2 regions of the Paenibacillus sp. cl130 genome follow, and region 2 is predicted to be linked to the other one. Evidence: riboswitches for the same ligand, from Rfam matches in the RefSeq annotation. Region 2 holds a riboswitch; the other holds the start of a gene.
What was found. A riboswitch is a leader RNA that binds a small molecule or an ion and turns the genes downstream of it on or off. The one in region 2 is predicted to bind S-adenosylmethionine.
Positions count from the first base shown of each region.

Region 1: it holds a riboswitch for S-adenosylmethionine, as region 2 does, so the genes downstream of both, BM358_RS18125 (methionine ABC transporter ATP-binding protein) here and metA (homoserine O-acetyltransferase MetA) in region 2, are expected to answer to the same signal.

Region 1 is NZ_FOYG01000006.1:293,597-302,028, reverse strand. Features, by position in the region: gene BM358_RS18135 (UbiD family decarboxylase) at 1-862, shown strand, start outside; gene BM358_RS18130 (Cthe_2314 family HEPN domain-containing protein) at 914-1,639, shown strand; SAM riboswitch class I at 1,766-1,905, shown strand; gene BM358_RS18125 (methionine ABC transporter ATP-binding protein) at 2,042-3,064, shown strand; gene BM358_RS18120 (methionine ABC transporter permease) at 3,061-3,729, shown strand; gene BM358_RS18115 (MetQ/NlpA family ABC transporter substrate-binding protein) at 3,804-4,646, shown strand; gene BM358_RS18110 (SDR family oxidoreductase) at 4,790-5,554, shown strand; gene BM358_RS18105 (NifU family protein) at 5,647-5,892, opposite strand; gene BM358_RS18100 (YuzB family protein) at 5,980-6,237, shown strand; gene BM358_RS18095 (NAD(P)/FAD-dependent oxidoreductase) at 6,356-7,423, opposite strand; gene mqnE (aminofutalosine synthase MqnE) at 7,627-8,432, opposite strand, start outside.
Region 2 is NZ_FOYG01000001.1:799,692-808,123, forward strand. Features, by position in the region: gene BM358_RS03745 (cation:proton antiporter) at 1-682, shown strand, start outside; gene BM358_RS03750 (YitT family protein) at 767-1,630, shown strand; gene mqnC (cyclic dehypoxanthinyl futalosine synthase) at 1,727-2,860, opposite strand; gene BM358_RS03760 (aminotransferase class I/II-fold pyridoxal phosphate-dependent enzyme) at 3,294-4,472, opposite strand; gene BM358_RS03765 (PLP-dependent transferase) at 4,469-5,653, opposite strand; gene metA (homoserine O-acetyltransferase MetA) at 5,778-6,695, opposite strand; SAM riboswitch class I at 6,814-6,939, opposite strand; gene corA (magnesium/cobalt transporter CorA) at 7,491-8,426, shown strand.

The DNA of each region.
Region 1 (8,432 bases), on a different contig from region 2:
TCACCGCAAGGATGCCATTTATCCGGCAACCATTGTAGGTAAGCCTCGGCAAGAAGACTACTATCTCGGTGAGTTTTTGCAACGTCTGCTGTCGCCTGCCTATCCGCTTGTGATGCCTTCCGTCAAGTCCCTGTGGGCGTATGCGGAAACGGGCGTACATGCGCTGGCAGCGGCAGTCGTACGTGAAAGCTACTCCCGTGAAGCGCTTGTATCCGGTTTTACCATTTTGGGTCAAGGTCAATTATCGTTGACAAAGTTCCTGATGCTGACGGATCGAGTAATTGATTTATCTGACTTTAACCTGCTGCTGGAAACCATTCTGGAGCGATTTAATCCAGCAAGGGATTTATTTATTTTCAATCACACGTCACACGATACACTCGATTACACAGGCCGCAAGCTGAATCATGGCAGTAAGGCCATCCTGATGGGGATAGGTGAGCCTGTACGTGAATTGCCTCGTGCTTATGAGGGAGGCGATCTGCCGGGAATTCGTGAAATTGAGCCCTATTGCGGAGGTTGCCTCGTCGTATCGGGTGCGTCCTTTGAGCAGGAGCCTGAGCTGGCGGCACGTGTTTTGGAGCGATTAGCAGCGGGTGAGCAAGAGTGGCCGCTCGTCTTCATTGTAGACGATGCCAAAGAAGTCGTTCGCTCTCAAGCCTCGTTCCTGTGGACGGTATTCACACGCTTTAACCCGGCTACAGATATGTACGCAGACAGCGAAGTGCGTTTGCATCATCTGAACTATAAGCTGCCGATTGTAGTGGATGCGCGTATGAAGCCGGGGTATCCAGATGAGGTGTTACCGCGTGAGGATATTGTTAAGCTTGTAGATCAACGATGGACGAGTTATTTCGCTTGACGCCCTAATTAAACCTACAGCCGGATTTTACATTTATAAGGAGGCGTAAGCATGATACGCAAGCTACTGGGTGAGCCACCACGTGTGAACAAAGGCATCCTGCTAGATGCCATGAATAGCATGTCAGCTATGTTGAACCTGCTGGAGCGGCAAATTCAGGCTGGTGGAGATCCGACCCACGATTTTCGGAAGGCGGATATTTTAACACGCGGTCTAATGTCATCTCTGGATGAACTGGAGCAGAGCCATCATGCTTCCGCCTTTTTCCGTATGAAAGTGAAAGCCGGATATGCTGAAGATATGAGTGAGGATGAAAAATCCGATTATGCGTTATATGTTTTCTTTTATAAAGATGGGTTTGTTCGGGTTTTCTCTATTTTGGATAAGCTGGGTAACTGGCTAAATGATCTGTATGATTTAAAAACAGGGCAGTATAAGGCGCACTATTCGTATTTTACCGTGTTGCGGCAGCTCAAGTATCTCAAAATGCATCCTGTATTGACCGATAATTTAATTGATATCAAGGATACTTACAACGATGCCATCAATCGGCTGCGTAAGCGTCGGAATACGGAGATACACTATATGAATACGGAAATGCAGGATGATCTCTGGCAACGACACCGAGCTTTGTATGGAAAAATCCAACTGGAGGACCTTGATCACCATTTGGAAGATTTGCAGCAGGGCTTGGAAATGGTATGTCGGTCGCTGTCAAACGCCTTTACTCATACTGCGAAACAATGGGAGAACCGGGCAGTACGCCCAAAAATATGATAGAAAATATCCTTTGACAAAGCAATGTAAACTATCTATACTGAAACCTAGTTTCAGAAAAATGCTTGAATTATGTTTTTTTTATATAAACTTAACGGACAGCTAAAGCTGGAGTTTAACATATTTTTCTTATCCAGAGAGGTGGAGGGACTGGCCCGATGAAGCCCGGCAACCCGTTCTTTCCCGGTGTAATACACTGGGAGGGAACATGATGGTGCTAATTCCTACAAAACCGCTAGAGTTATAGCGATTTTGGCAGATGAGAAAAGGTTCGCAAGGTGGGGCCCTTTTCATTCTGTGAAAGGGGCTCTTTTTTGTATAAATAAATAGCGATTTTATACAATTCTGAGAGATGACAACTGGTTAAAAGGGTAAGGAAGAAGTGAAGGGGGTCGCAGCACGTTGATAGAGCTTAAGCAGTTAACCAAGCATTATGGCAAAGGCAACCGACGCGTTAATGCGCTATCTGGGTTGAATCTTTCTATAAAGCGTGGAGAAATATTCGGAGTGATTGGTCACTCCGGGGCGGGGAAAAGTACATTGATCCGCTGTATTAATTTATTGGAACGCCCTACTTCAGGTGAAGTATGGGTAGACGGGGTAAACCTCGCTACTGTGAGTCAATCCCAGTTACAGAAGCAACGTCGAAAAATCGGAATGATTTTTCAGCATTTTAATTTGTTATCTTCGGCAACGGTGTATGACAATATTGCATTTCCTTTGCGGTTGGTAAACACTCCCAGGGAAAAGCTGGACATGAAGGTTCGTGAGCTGCTGGAACTGGTGGGTCTGGAAGAACACAGTGGAAAGTATCCGTCACAGCTCTCAGGTGGACAGAAGCAGCGGGTAGGAATTGCGCGGGCGCTGGCTAGTGATCCTCATGTATTGCTGTGTGACGAAGCGACTTCTGCGCTTGATCCGCAAACGACGGGGTCTATCCTGAAATTGCTGTTGGATATTAATCAGCGCTTTAATTTAACCATCGTGCTGATTACACATGAAATGCATGTCATTCAAAGCATTTGTGATCGAGTTGGCGTCATTCATCAGGGCGACATCGTGGAGCAAGGCCCAGTGGCGGAAGTATTTTTGAAGCCACAGCACCAGGTAACCAAGGACTTTATCCAACGGGAGTCAGAACATCCCGAGGAGTTGCAAGCAGCGATTGCGGCAGCAGGTGGCGGTGAGTCGGCGCAGGTGGTGCGTATCTCCTTCTTGGGCAGTAAAACATATGATGCGATTCTGTCGCGTACGGCTCGAAGCACTGGTGTTGATTTTGCGATCTTGCAGGGAACCATATCTACGATTAAAAATGTACCCTATGGACAGCTGATCGTTCGTTTTGAAGGAAACCATGAGGATATAGAGCAAACGCTGCGCGAAGTGTCTGGGCAAGGACTTGATGTGGAGGTGATCGGACAATGAGCGAACTTGATTTTTCACAAGTGAGTTGGGAAGAGCTGGGAAATTCTACTCTGGAAACCCTTCAGATGCTCGGAGCATCCGCATTGTTCACCCTCATTATTGGTTTGCCGCTTGGCATATTATTGTTTCTGGCGAGTCGCTCCTCGTTAACTCTGATGAAGGTGATATACATTGTATTATCATTCATCGTTAACATTTTACGTTCCGTACCATTTATCATTTTGATCGTTGCACTTATTCCTTTTACACGATCGCTGGTAGGTACCTCGACCGGGGTGTTGGGAACCATTCCACCATTGGTTATTGGGGCTGCCCCATTCTTCGCACGTCTTGTCGAAACGTCTCTGCGTGAAGTGGACAAGGGCGTCATTGAAGCCGCACAAGCGATGGGTGCCTCGACAGGACAAATTATCCGGCGTGTGCTGTTACGTGAGGCACTTCCGGGTCTGCTCGCTGCATTAACCATTACCGTCGTTACACTCGTATCCTACACGGCAATGTCCGGGATGATCGGGGGCGGTGGACTGGGTACACTGGCTATCAACTACGGCTATTATCGTTATGAAACGGCTGTCATGATCGTTGCGGTCGTGCTGATGGTCGTATTGGTACAATTGCTGCAAATGGCGGGGGATCGTCTCGTGCGGCATTATACTCGAAAATAGGGAAAACATATAGATATCCTTATTGATCAGGACGTCTGATCCTGAATATTACAAATTATTGGAGGGGTAATAACATGAAGAAATGGGTATTGGCTGTACTAAGCTTGACATTAATTGCGGTGCTGGCGGCTTGCGGTACAAAGAGCACAACATCGGATACAAACAATGCGACCGAAAATACAGGCGGATCACCACGTGAAGTGGAGCTGAAAATTGGAGCTTCTCCTGTGCCGCATGCGGAAATTTTGGAAGCGATCAAGCCTCAGTTGGAAAAAGAAGGGGTTCGTCTCCAAGTCGTTCAGTTTAACGACTATGTACAGCCGAACGTACAATTGTTTGACAAGCAACTGGATGCTAACTTCTTTCAACATGTACCTTACTTGGATGTGATGAACAAAGAGCGCAAAATGGATCTGGTTTCTGTGGGCGCAGTTCATTTGGAGCCATTCGGTATCTACTCCCAAAAATATAAAAAGCTTGATGAAATCCCAGATGGCGCAACTGTAGCCATTCCGAACGATGCGACAAACGGAGGCCGTGCTTTGCTGCTGTTATCCAAGCAAGGTCTGATTAAGTTGAAAGACGAAGGAAACATTGAATCCACGGTGAAAGATATTACAGAGAATCCGAAAAATTTGGAATTCAAGACTTTGGAAGCGGCTATGCTGCCACGTCAGTTGCCTGAAGTGGATATTGCGTTGATCAACACGAACTACGCTCTGGAAGCGAAGCTGAACCCGACAAAGGATGCATTGGCACTGGAAGATAAAGATTCTCCTTATGCTAACGTTCTGGTAGCACGTCCTGATAATAAAGATTCCGAAGCGATTCAGAAGCTGATCAAAGCTTTGCAATCTCCAGAAACTAAAAAATTCATCGAAGATAAATACCAAGGCGCGATTATTCCAGCATTTTAAGCAGGGAACGAGAACGCATTGCACGCAAACCCCAGATTCTCTTGAACAAGAGGACTGGGGTTTCTTTTTGGATGGAGTTGTAGGGGAAGCTTAAATATTTTATACTTGGGGGTGACCGTTCTCTGTGAACAGGAGGAAAATTGTTGAGAGATAAAGTCGCATTCATAACCGGCAGTGCCAAAGGTTTAGGTAAAACGACCGCTTTGCGTCTGGCGGATGAAGGCTGTAATATTGCGCTAAATTATGTGCATAGCCAAGCAGAAGCCGAAGCGCTTAAGCGGGTGATTGAGTCTAAGGGAGTACGCTGCCTGTCTTTACAAGGGGATATCTCTGTTCAGGAAGATATCACGAGGCTGATTGGTGAAGTACAGGATCGGCTGGGCGGAGTCGATATTATGGTGAACAATGCCGGACCGTTCATCCGGGAACGCCGTCTGTTTGCGGATTACAGTGTGGCTGAGATTCATGCCATGATACAAGGGAATCTGGTCGGTACCATGTTGCTGGATCATTTGGTATTGCCCCACATGCGTAGCCAGCATTGGGGACGTATTATTCATTTTGGCTTTGGTCATGCTGGAGAAGCAAGGGCTTGGCCGCATCGCGCCGTCTACGCAGCCGCCAAGGTGGGGCTGGTGTCTTTTACGAAGTCACTGGCTGTGGAGGAAGCTCCTTATGGCATTACGGTCAATATGATCTGTCCAGGGGATATCCGAGGAGCAAATAAGGAAATGTCAATCGCCGATGTCATCGGCATGCAGGATAAAGAGACACCGCGTGGACGTCCGGGAAGTGGAGAGGACATTGCGCGAGTGATCGCCTATTTATGTGAGGAGCATTCGGATTTTATAACAGGCAATATTATGGATGTATCGGGAGGTTTAGACCCCATTCGGCCAACCATATAAGCTTAAGTGATCCTTCAGACGCTGTAACACAAAAAAGAGTCTTGAGCTTCGTTACCGAAGTCAAGACTCTCATGATCATTATGCATCAAGCATTAGAATACTTGTACCACTTCTTGGACGCCGTCGACTTCTTCGAGAAGAGCGCGTTCAATCCCTGCTTTCAGCGTGATTGTGGAACTTGGGCAACTGCCGCAAGCGCCTACCAGCTTCAGCTTAACGATGCCGTCTTCAACGTCAACCAGCTCAACGTCGCCACCATCGCGTTGCAGGAACGGACGGAGCTTATCCAGTACATCTGCTACTTCGTCATACATTTGAACGCTTTGTGTTTCGCTCATTAGAATTCAACTCCTTTCCTATACCTTTATTATTATATTACAAAGCGGGCCAAATTAAAATGCCCGTCATCCAAAGCAGGTGAAAAAATGTTAAGGCCTATTATTGAGTTTTGCACCAGTAATATGCATTGGGGTACCGATGAAATCATGTCCAAGCTGGAGCAGAATCCAGATTATGATGTGATTGAATACGGCTGCCTAAGCAATTGTGGTCAGTGCAACGCCGAACCCTATGCGATGGTCAACGGTGAGATTGTATCCGCAGATTCAGCAGAGCTTCTGTACGAAGTGATTATGAACAAAATTAAGGAAGCTGAAGCATGGGATAACCTAGATTTGGATTGAAATATAATGATCCGTTTAGCCAGTTTCCTTTTGTATAGGAAATATACATCATCATTCACTCAACAAACAAAGAAGACCTGCTCTGGGAGCGGGTCTTCTTTGTTTGTTGAGCATGCGGTTAGCCAAAATGGCGTTTCGACTTCCAGAGCACGCCGCTTTTAAGCAGGCGTGGTACTCGTCCACGCAATGAGGTACTGCCCATAAAGCCATAGCCGAACCCGGCCTTCTTGCCAAGTGCGCCTAATGTACCGCGCAGCTTTAAAGGATGCGGGTGAGGCGTTTGGCCTTTCCACAGGTCGCGTACAATGTGTGCGATTTGCTCCCCTTGCACTTCTGCCGCCTGAGCGCTTGGAGAGTAGGGAAGGCTCGCACAGTCTCCGACCACATACACCTCAGGATGATCCGGTATTTGATAATACTCGTTGAGCACGATACGACCCTGAGGGTCTTTAGGGACGGCTAAATCCTGCACGATTTTTACCGGCTGAATCCCAGCCGTCCATACCACTGCATCCGTTACAATTTGCTCGTCACGGTTATAAATAGCCCCCGGCTCAATACGGGAAACCGCAACATGATTCAGCGCATTTACCTGATGCTCCTTGAACCAAGCATGTACATAGGCAGACAAACGTTGCGGGAATGCCGACAGCACCCGCTCGCCCCGATCCATAATGGTAATATTCAAATCCGTGCGGCTTTCACGTAACTCCGCAGCAATCTCAACACCGCTAAGACCGCCGCCTACAATATGGACATGTCCATATGGCTTGATTTCGTTCAAGCGCAGATAGGTTTGGCGAGTATGGTTAAACGACTGGATCGTACAGCTGTGTTCTTCAGCCCCTGGTGTATTGTGAAAGCGGTCGGTACAACCCAACGCAATGACAAGCTGGTCATAGGGCAAGGGTTCACCGTCTTGAAAATGGACAATCTTATTCTCCAGATCCATCGAGGTGACCTCTCCATATTTGCGAATAAGACGTTGTTCATCTGGAAAATGCACCCGCAAATCAAAATCAGAAACCGTACCTGCCGCTAGGGCATAGTACTCTGTTTTCAACCCCTGAAAGGGCATTCGATCCACTAAAATAACTTGAACATCGTCGGGAATGTGTTTATCCAGCAATTCTTTGGCAATGGTAAGGCCGCCATAGCCGCCCCCCAGAATAACGAAATTTTTCATCAAAATCCGCCTTCCTTTCGCTACCGTGTCCCCGGCAAATGGTCTGGTGTCTTATCGATCAAACACAAGTTTTTGTTGTTATAAAACCCGAGAATCAGGCCTGCCTTTGTCAGGCAGACCAGCGTATTCCGAGGCAGCAGATGCTGCATGGTGTGAGTAATGGGGATGAAATGCTCGCGGGAAATTTGAATCCGATATTACATTTATTCGAAAACTTCGATTTCGTTATAGAAGGTGTCCCGTTCTACAGGTATGCGTCCGGCACCTTTGACCAGCCAGATTAGCTCTTTACGGGTCAATCCGGCAGGGGTTAACGCACCTGCGGCATGGCTGATCTGCTCACGCACAATCGTGCCATGGACGTCTGATGCGCCAAAGGTGAGAGCGACCTGTGTCAATTGCGGGCCAATATTAATGAAGTAAGCTTTGACATGGTCGATATTGTCCAGCATCAGGCGGCTGATCGCAATGGTTTTGAGATCCTCGTAAGCGGAGTTACGGCGCATGATGTTGGCGTTTTTGCTTTTCGGCTGCATGGACAATGGAATAAATACCATAAATCCGTTCGTTTCGTCCTGCAATTCGCGAATTTGCAGCATATGTTCAATACGATCCTGATACGATTCGACCGAACCGTACAGCATAGTCGTATGAGTTTTCATGCCGAGATTGTGGGCCGTGCGATGTACTTCGAGATAGCGGTCCACGTTGGCTTTGGTAACACGCATCTTCTTCCGATATTCGTCGGACAAGATTTCCGCGCCACCACCAGTCAGGGATTGAAGTCCAGCCTTTTGCAGCTCCTGAAGCACTTCTTTAATACTCAAGCCGCTTATGCGTGTGAAAAAGTCAATTTCCGCTGCAGTGTAAGCTTTCAGTGTAACGTGGGGATACTTTTCATTCAGCGCCTTCAATGAGTCTACATAGTATTGGAAAGGCACATGATTATTATGACCACCGACGATATGAAATTCTCTTACCCCCGGATGGATGTGTTGCTCTACATAAT
Region 2 (8,432 bases):
GCTCGGTGGTGTGCTGCTATCAGCGCTAATCGCGCTAGGCTTTATGCTTGCAGTCATTATTATCGGCCGTAAGGCCGTCCCTCTGTTAAATCGGATTCTCCGTATTCGCTCCAATGAGGTATTCGGACTTGTTGTTTTCGGCTCTCTGTTTCTGGTGGCTGGTTTTTCGGAAACGATTCATGTGGCGGAAGCTATCGGCGCCCTGTTAGTCGGTCTGGTACTGGCCGAAACGGAACATGCCAAACGTATCGAGCATTTAATTGTTCCTTTCCGCGATTTCTTTGGCGCCCTGTTTTTCTTCAGCTTTGGATTATCCATTGATCCACTGTCCCTGGGAGGAAACGCGATATGGCTTGCACTGGCAGCAGTCGTCCTCACGTTGTTTGGTAACATTTGGGCAGGAATGCTGGCTGGGCGTACGGCCTCCTTATCTCCCAAAGCGTCAGCAAATATCGGCCTGACCATTGTGGCACGGGGTGAATTTTCGATTATCATGGCCAACTTGGGTAAAGAAGGCGGTTTGCTTGATATTGTTCAACCCTTTGCAGCCATCTATGTACTCATACTGGCGATTCTTGGACCACTTCTGACAAAGCAGTCAAAACCTATTTTTAATATGTTAAACAAAATATTTAAGTTCAAGGACCCCCGCCTACGAAAGGAAGAAAGTAAATCGGCGTAATTGTAAAAGCTGGATACGACAATCCATAGGAGGGAAGGCTATGCCGCACGCTGTAAAACATGCCGAAACTCTATGAGGCGGCTTGTGAAGCCCGCTTCAGGAGATGCGAGCAGGTTCCCTGTCTTTTATACGGTGATTGGCGGAATTACGGCATCCGTCGGTCTGGAATTGTTTTTGCATCCGCATGATATGATCGCTGGAGGCGTCACGGGGATCTCCAGACTCATGTCGCTTTATACACAGGAGCATTTTGGGTTACTGCTATTCGTTTTGAACTTGCCACTCATGCTGCTGTATTCTCTGTCTACTCACAAACCCATGCTGCTTCGTGCACTACCCGGCTTGTTCGCCTTTTCGGGCTCAGCCATCATTCTTTCGCCTTTTCCGGCAGTGAGCGGCCATCCGGTCGTATGTGCTTTGGGCGGCGGAATCTGTATAGGGCTTGGCGCAGGGCTGGCAGCTCGTCACGGTGGTCTGCTCGATTCACTAGGACTTAACGAGTCAGACGATGGCCGTCCATCCACATTATTGCTAACACATCGCAAGATTCCGTTAATACAGATTGTTATGCTGTGTAATGGTCTGCTGCTCATTACGGCTGGCTTTGTGCTAGGCTGGGAGCCAGCTCTCTATTCAGCCTTATCCTGCCTCGCCGCCTATGAAACGACCCGGCTGATGTTTACCGGTCTGACGCGTATGGTTTGTGTTGTCAGCAAGAAACAGCAAACCATCGAAGATGCCATATATCGCAGGCTGCGTATACACAGCACGCCTGTTGTAGACTCTGCCCAGATAGAGGGCAAGATTAAAAGCGAATCTGAGGATAAAAAAGAACAAATGGTCATCGTTTACAGCGTTCATCTGTTGGATTTGCAGCGCTTTAAGGCAGTCATCCAAATGGCAGACCCGCAGGCTGAGATCATGTATATGAAACGATGGAAAGCTTAGCAAAGTAACACATCAAAAAACGCTTATCTACACTAATCCTTGTACATAGATTAGTGATGGATAAGCGTTTTGTAATTAACAATATATTAACGGATATTAATTTTGCATGATAAAATCATGTTCAATACTGCTGGCACTGTCAAAAGTACGAATAATATCATAACGGGTATTGCGCTGTGCCGGAACGTGACCCGTCTCGCGGATCAACTGTAAAATGGATTCGATGTTAACCTTATACGTTGCGCCTGCAGCAGAAACTACGTTTTCCTCAATCATGGTGCTGCCAAAATCATCGCAACCGTAGTACAACGATTTTTTACCGATTTCAGGTCCCATGGTTACCCATGAAGACTGAATATGCTTGATGTTATCCAATACAAGACGACTGATCGCAACGGTCTTCAAATATTCCTCCGGCGTCTGGCGTTCCTTCTTCAGATTGGTGTTGTCTGGCTGGAAGGTCCAAGGAATAAAGGCCAAAAATCCTTCAGAATTATATTTGTTTTCAATGCATTCGTCCTGAGCATCACGAACACGCAACAAATGCAGCGCACGCTCCTCCATCAACTCACCAAAGCCGATAACCATCGTAGCAGTCGTGTTCATCCCAACCTTGTGAGCCGTTTGCATCACATCCATCCAATCACGCCAAGAGCCTTTGAGACGGCTAATTTTGCGGCGTGTGCGGTCATCCAAAATTTCTCCGCCTCCACCCGGAAGCGAATCCAATCCAGCTTCGTGAATGGCTCGAATCGTGTCTTCCATGGATAGACCGGATTTTTCCTTCATTTTGTGAATTTCAGCTGGCGAGAAGGAGTGCATCGTAATATCGGGAAAACGCTCCTTGATAGCTTTCAGCAAATCCGTATAATAACTGAACGGCAGATTCGGATTCACACCGCCTTGCATTAGAATTTCGGTGCCACCTACATCCTGCGTTTCCTTGATCTTCTGAAAGATCACCTCATCCGGCAAAACATAACCTTCATCAGAACCCGGTCTACGGTAAAAAGCGCAGAAGCGACAGTATACGTCACATACGTTCGTATAGTTAATATTTCGTCCGATGACGAAGGTTTTAATGGGATCGGGGTGCATGCGATTCATAACTTTATTCGCCGCATGACCTATTTTTTCTACCTCATCTGATTCGAACAAAGCAACGGTATCCTCTAAATTCAGGCGTTCGCCGCGTAGGGCTTTATCTAAAATATGGTCGATTACACTCATGGTGTATCCTCCTTCGCTGTCACAGGGCGACGAAATGAAAGACAGGACTTATGAACGAGAATGCTTTCACAAACCTGCGTTCGAACCCTGCCGTAATGTATGTTCATGACTGGCCTTGTATGTTGTCTGTGCTATTTAGCATAGTAAAACCTAATGATAATACTAACATATCTTTAGGTAAGGAACCATACTTATTCCCGCTTCTTTCTGCTTTTCACCTAGGAAAACAGGCAACTGCCAAGCTTATCTCAACATTGCATATAGCCAAGAAATAAGAAAACAGAACTGAAAAGTGCATTTTTTCACACTGTCCTTCATGTCATTCTTATAGAAAACAGCAAGCCTCCTGAATGAATGGAAACTTGCTGTTTAGTACTGTACATATTTGCTCCCTGCCTGAAGACGACAAAGATACTACTGATGTGCTAACGCTCTAGCGCAGCGCCTCATCCAGATCACTAATCAGGTCGTCAATATCCTCCAGACCTACGGAGAAACGAAGTAATCCGTCCGTAATCCCGCGCTCCAATCGTACACTATGGGGCATAGCCGCGTGTGACATCATCGCCGGATACGACAAGATGCTTTCCACAGCTCCCAGACTCACCGCTACAATTGGAATACGTACGCGACTGAGGACTTCTTTTGCACGCTCACCAGAACCCACATCAAACGATATCACTGCACCATAACCGCTGGATTGACGCTCATGAACTTCACGTCCTGGATGATTCTCCAGACCCGGGTAGTACACCGCCTCAATGTCGTTGCGCTCGTTCAGCCAATTGGCGAGCTTTGCTGCACTCTTTTCGCTGTGAGCCATACGAGCCTCCAGTGTCTTCATACCGCGCATGAGCAACCATGATTCCTGCGGAGCCAGCACGGTACCCAGTCCATTTTGGAGCTGCTTGATTTGTCTCCCCAGCGATTCGGTACGTGCTACCGCAAGTCCTGCCAGCACATCGCTGTGTCCGCCCAGAAACTTGGTCGCACTGTGCAATACAATATCGACACCCTGCTCAATCGGACGTTGATAATAAGGTGTCATAAAAGTATTATCCAATAGCGTCAAAAGTCCGTTATCCTGTGCCCAAGAGGTTATTCCTGCTACATCGGTAATTTTGAGTGTCGGATTGGACGGGGTTTCCATATATACAGCCCTTGTATTCTCCTGTAACGCCTCTTTCACAAGGTTGAGGTCCGTCATGTCAACAAAGGTCGTTTCGATATTCATCCGTTTCAAAATGGAGGTCAGCAGTCGATATGTTCCTCCATATACGTCCTCTGAAACAATGACATGATCTCCAGCAGACAAGAGCATAAATGTAGTAGAGATGGCCGCCATACCTGATGCAAAGGCAAAACCGCTAGCTCCGCCTTCTAATAAGGCGATATAATCCTCCAAAGCTTGTCGTGTCGGATTACCTGAACGGCTATAGTCATGCTGTGGAGGATTAAAAATATCATGATGGTGAAAGGTAGAAGCTTGATAGATCGGGACGCTCGAAGCCCCCGTAACACTGTCAATTTCAGAGCCGAAATGCAGCAGCTTGGTAGCGAACTTCCGCTCTTTGTCCAGATCCTGGCCGATCCTTCTCGCATCCTCTATCATTGCTGCTCCCCTCCTTCTACTTCTTGACGTGCCGCTTCCAGCGCCGAACGCAAATCTTCAATTAGGTCGTCTGTATGCTCAATGCCGACGGAGAAACGCAACAGCCTGTCATCTACCCCGACTGCATCCCGAATTTCTGCTGGTATGTCCGCATGTGTCTGCACAGCGGGATAGGTCATTAATGATTCCACACCGCCGAGACTTTCCGCAAACGCAATGAGCTTAATGTGACGAAGCAAAGGCTCCACATAACGAGCATCCTTTACTTTAAAGGAGAAGATACCCGTATTTCCGCTGGATTGTTTATTTTGAATCTCACGACCTGGGTGGCCTTCGAGAGCTGGATAAAATACTTCCGCCACCGCCGGATGCGTCAGTAAATAGTTAGATAGCACTGTTGCATTATGCTGATGTCGGTCCATACGCAGCGCTAACGTCTTCATCCCCTTCATCAACTGATAGCAGTCGCTCGGGGAAAGCACGGCCCCTATGGAATTGTGCAGGAAGGAAATTTCAGCTGATAGCTCTTTGCCTTTGGTTACGATCAGCCCTGCCAGCACATCATTGTGTCCGCCCAAATATTTGGTTGCGCTATGTACCACAATATCCGCGCCCAGCTCCAATGGCCGCTGGAAATATGGGGTTAGCAGCGTATTATCTACAATGGTAAGCAACTGATGTTGTGATGCCCACTCGGCAACCGCTCGAATATCAGTGATCATCATTAACGGATTTGTAGGTGTTTCTATGAATACAGCTTTGGTATTCGGTCGACATGACTGTTCGAGTGCTTCAAGATCGTTCGTATCCACATAACTTGCTGTTACACCAAATTTAGATAAAATACGCTCCAGCAAGCGATATGTCCCGCCATACAGATCCAGCGATACAATGAGGTGATCTCCCTGTCCAAACAATGCAAATACCGTTTGCAGCGCCGCCATACCTGAGCTACATGCAAAACCTGCATCACCAGATTCAAGTGCAGCAGAAGCCTCTTCCAGTACCTTTCGCGTGGGATTGATCGTCCGAATGTAATCAAATCCTGTGCTTTGACCTAGACGGGGATGGCGGAACGCCGTAGATTGGTAAATCGGGTAATTAACAGCCCCGGTTACTGGCTCCTCTACTGAACCGATTTGTGCCAATCTGCTTTCGATTTTCCACTGTTTCTCACTCATATGAATCCTCCTGTTAACTTCCATAGTGGGTGCTATAACATATCCTGCAAAAATGGATGTCAAAGACTATACTGCTGCGCTACTGCAAGGTGGTACTGTACAAGGGTAAACTACAAGCCCCTTTTTAAATCTGGGGCCCGATATCGTAAGGTGTTTCTTGGTATACATAATAGTTCAGCCAATTCGAGAATAATAAATTGGCGTGCGCTCGCCAGATTGAGGGCGGTGTGCGCTTGGGATCATCATTAGGGAAATAATTTTTGGGGACTTCAACTTCCATTCCTTTGCCCACATCGCGGTCGTATTCCCATTTCAGGGAAAGCGGGTCATATTCAGAATGCCCAGTTACAAAAATTTGTTTACCGTCAAGCGTGGCTACGAGGTACACTCCAGCTTCCTCGGATTCGGATAAAACTTCTAATTCGGCAATATGATCAATATCTTCCCGCCGAACCTCCGTATGTCTGGAGTGAGGAGCATAAAACAGTTCATCAAAGCCGCGTAGCAATTTTACTTTAGGTTTAATCACAGTGTGTGGAAATACGCCAAAGCATTTGTAGTCGAGCCCGTATTTTGGGACATCGAAATGATGGTATAAGCCTGCCTGTGAGGCCCAACAGATATGCATGGTCGAAGTTACATTCGTTTTCGTCCATTCAAAGATTTGCTGGATCTCCTCCCAGTAGTTCACATCCTCAAACTCAAGCTGTTCAACCGGGGCTCCTGTAATGACCATGCCGTCAAAACGACTGTTCTTGATCTCGTCAAACGTTTTATAGAACATGTTCAAATATTCTTGCGATGTATTTTTGGATACATGAGATTTCATGTGCACCAGCGTGACGTCCACTTGCAGCGGCGTATTGCCGACCAAGCGCAACAGTTGGGTTTCCGTCGTCTCCTTTGTAGGCATTAAATTCAAAATGGCGATACGCAACGGACGAATATCCTGATGATAAGCCAAGCTTTCATCCATTACGAAAATATTTTCGCCCTCCAGCACTTCCTTGGCAGGTAGCGTGTCTGGGATTTTAATCGGCATGTAAACTCACTCCTTGTTCGGTAAGTTTTGCGAAAATCGTCTTGTTGAGATGCCGGGCATATAATAAAAAGACCTTTCTCAGGTTAGAGAAAGGTCATATTTGTATCCATATGCGCCTCTCTCATCTGTCAGGGCAACGCTCTTTGTACAAAGCGCGCGTCCTGCAAGAATTAGCACCGTGCGATTAAAATCGCCGGTTGCCGGGTATCATCGGGCTAGTCCCTCCACCTGCTCTTGATAAGATTTCGCTATATTCATTTTAGGTTCACAAAGTTCTTGTTGTTCACTTTAATGCATCGGCTGGGCTTCGTCAAGATGGGACTTTTAAATTTGTACCCTGCATTCACATTTTGTCTACCTTTTCCATAGGTTAAATCATATCCCTCCTATCGCTGAAGCTCTTGCCACTACTGTTGATTTAGCCCATGATTTTGCGCTTGAAAGGCCGTAGGCCGAGCGTTATACTATACAAGTGCTATTAGGCAAAAATATGGAGCAGTAGTGCAGATTTGAGTGTTTCCTGCGATACTGTGGCAATCTAAAAAAGAACATTTGAGAGGTGAATCCGGAATGGAAGGCGACCCGAGTCCGAATAGGCGGCGATCCCTGAACAACAGCATAGGAATGACTTCAGCTTGCCGAAAGACGGGACGCCAGGCTCTGCATGCTCCAAAAGCCTCCGGCTTTTGATGGGAGTGCACGCTTACCCGCACCGGCTAACTGGCTAACTGAGTCCATTCCTTATGCTTAAGGTAAACGTATTTCCGTTACGACGGAGCATAAGGAGTGACATATATGAAAATCCGTTTGGTCAACAACGGGGTTTTTACCCCTGTCGAAGAAATTGAAATGGCGCTTACTGCACCGGCAGAAGGTTTTTATTGGATTGATGCCGATGTCGATGATTTGGCAGTGCTCCAGCCTTTATTTTCCATGCATGATCTTGCAGTAGAAGACTGTTTGAGTGAAGAAGAACAGCGTCCGAAGATTGAAATTTATGAAAGCCATTATTTTATCGTTGTAAATAGCATTCGTTTTGATGATGAAGAAATATTTTTGCGAGCTTTGAACATTTTTCTCGGCCGCCATTTTATCATTACGGTGACCAAGCAGAAAATAAATGAGCTTCGTACCCTCAAGCCTATGCTGTGGGAGCAAGAAGTCAGCCAGCCTGACCGTTTTATGTATCTGTTGGTCGACTTGATTGTTGACAACTATTTTCTGGTTGGTGACCGGATTGAGGTCCGCATTGAGAAGCTGGAAGAAGATATTCTAATGCATACGAAAAAGTCGCATTTGAACGAAATCATCGGCTTACGAAGTGAGATTCTGTGGCTGAAAAAAGTGCTGGGTCCACAAAAAGAAGTCATCAATACCCTGAACAAACGGGATTTGCGGCTCATCGACGATCAATTGCAAAAATATTTCAGCGACATTTATGAAAATGCTGTGAAAATTTCGGAGACTTTTGAAACTTACCGCGACTTGATGGGTAACCTTCGAGAAGCTTATCAATCCAGTATCGCCAACCGTGCCAATGAAATTATGCGTGTGTTTACGGCAATTACGACCGTATTTATGCCATTGACAGTCATTACCGGAATATATGGGATGAACTTCGATAATATGCCTGAGCTTCATACACGTTATGGCTATTTTGTCGTCATTGGTATTATGGTGGCATTAGGTGTCAGTATGTTCTGTATTTTCCGCAAGAAAGACTGGGTTTAAAAAGAA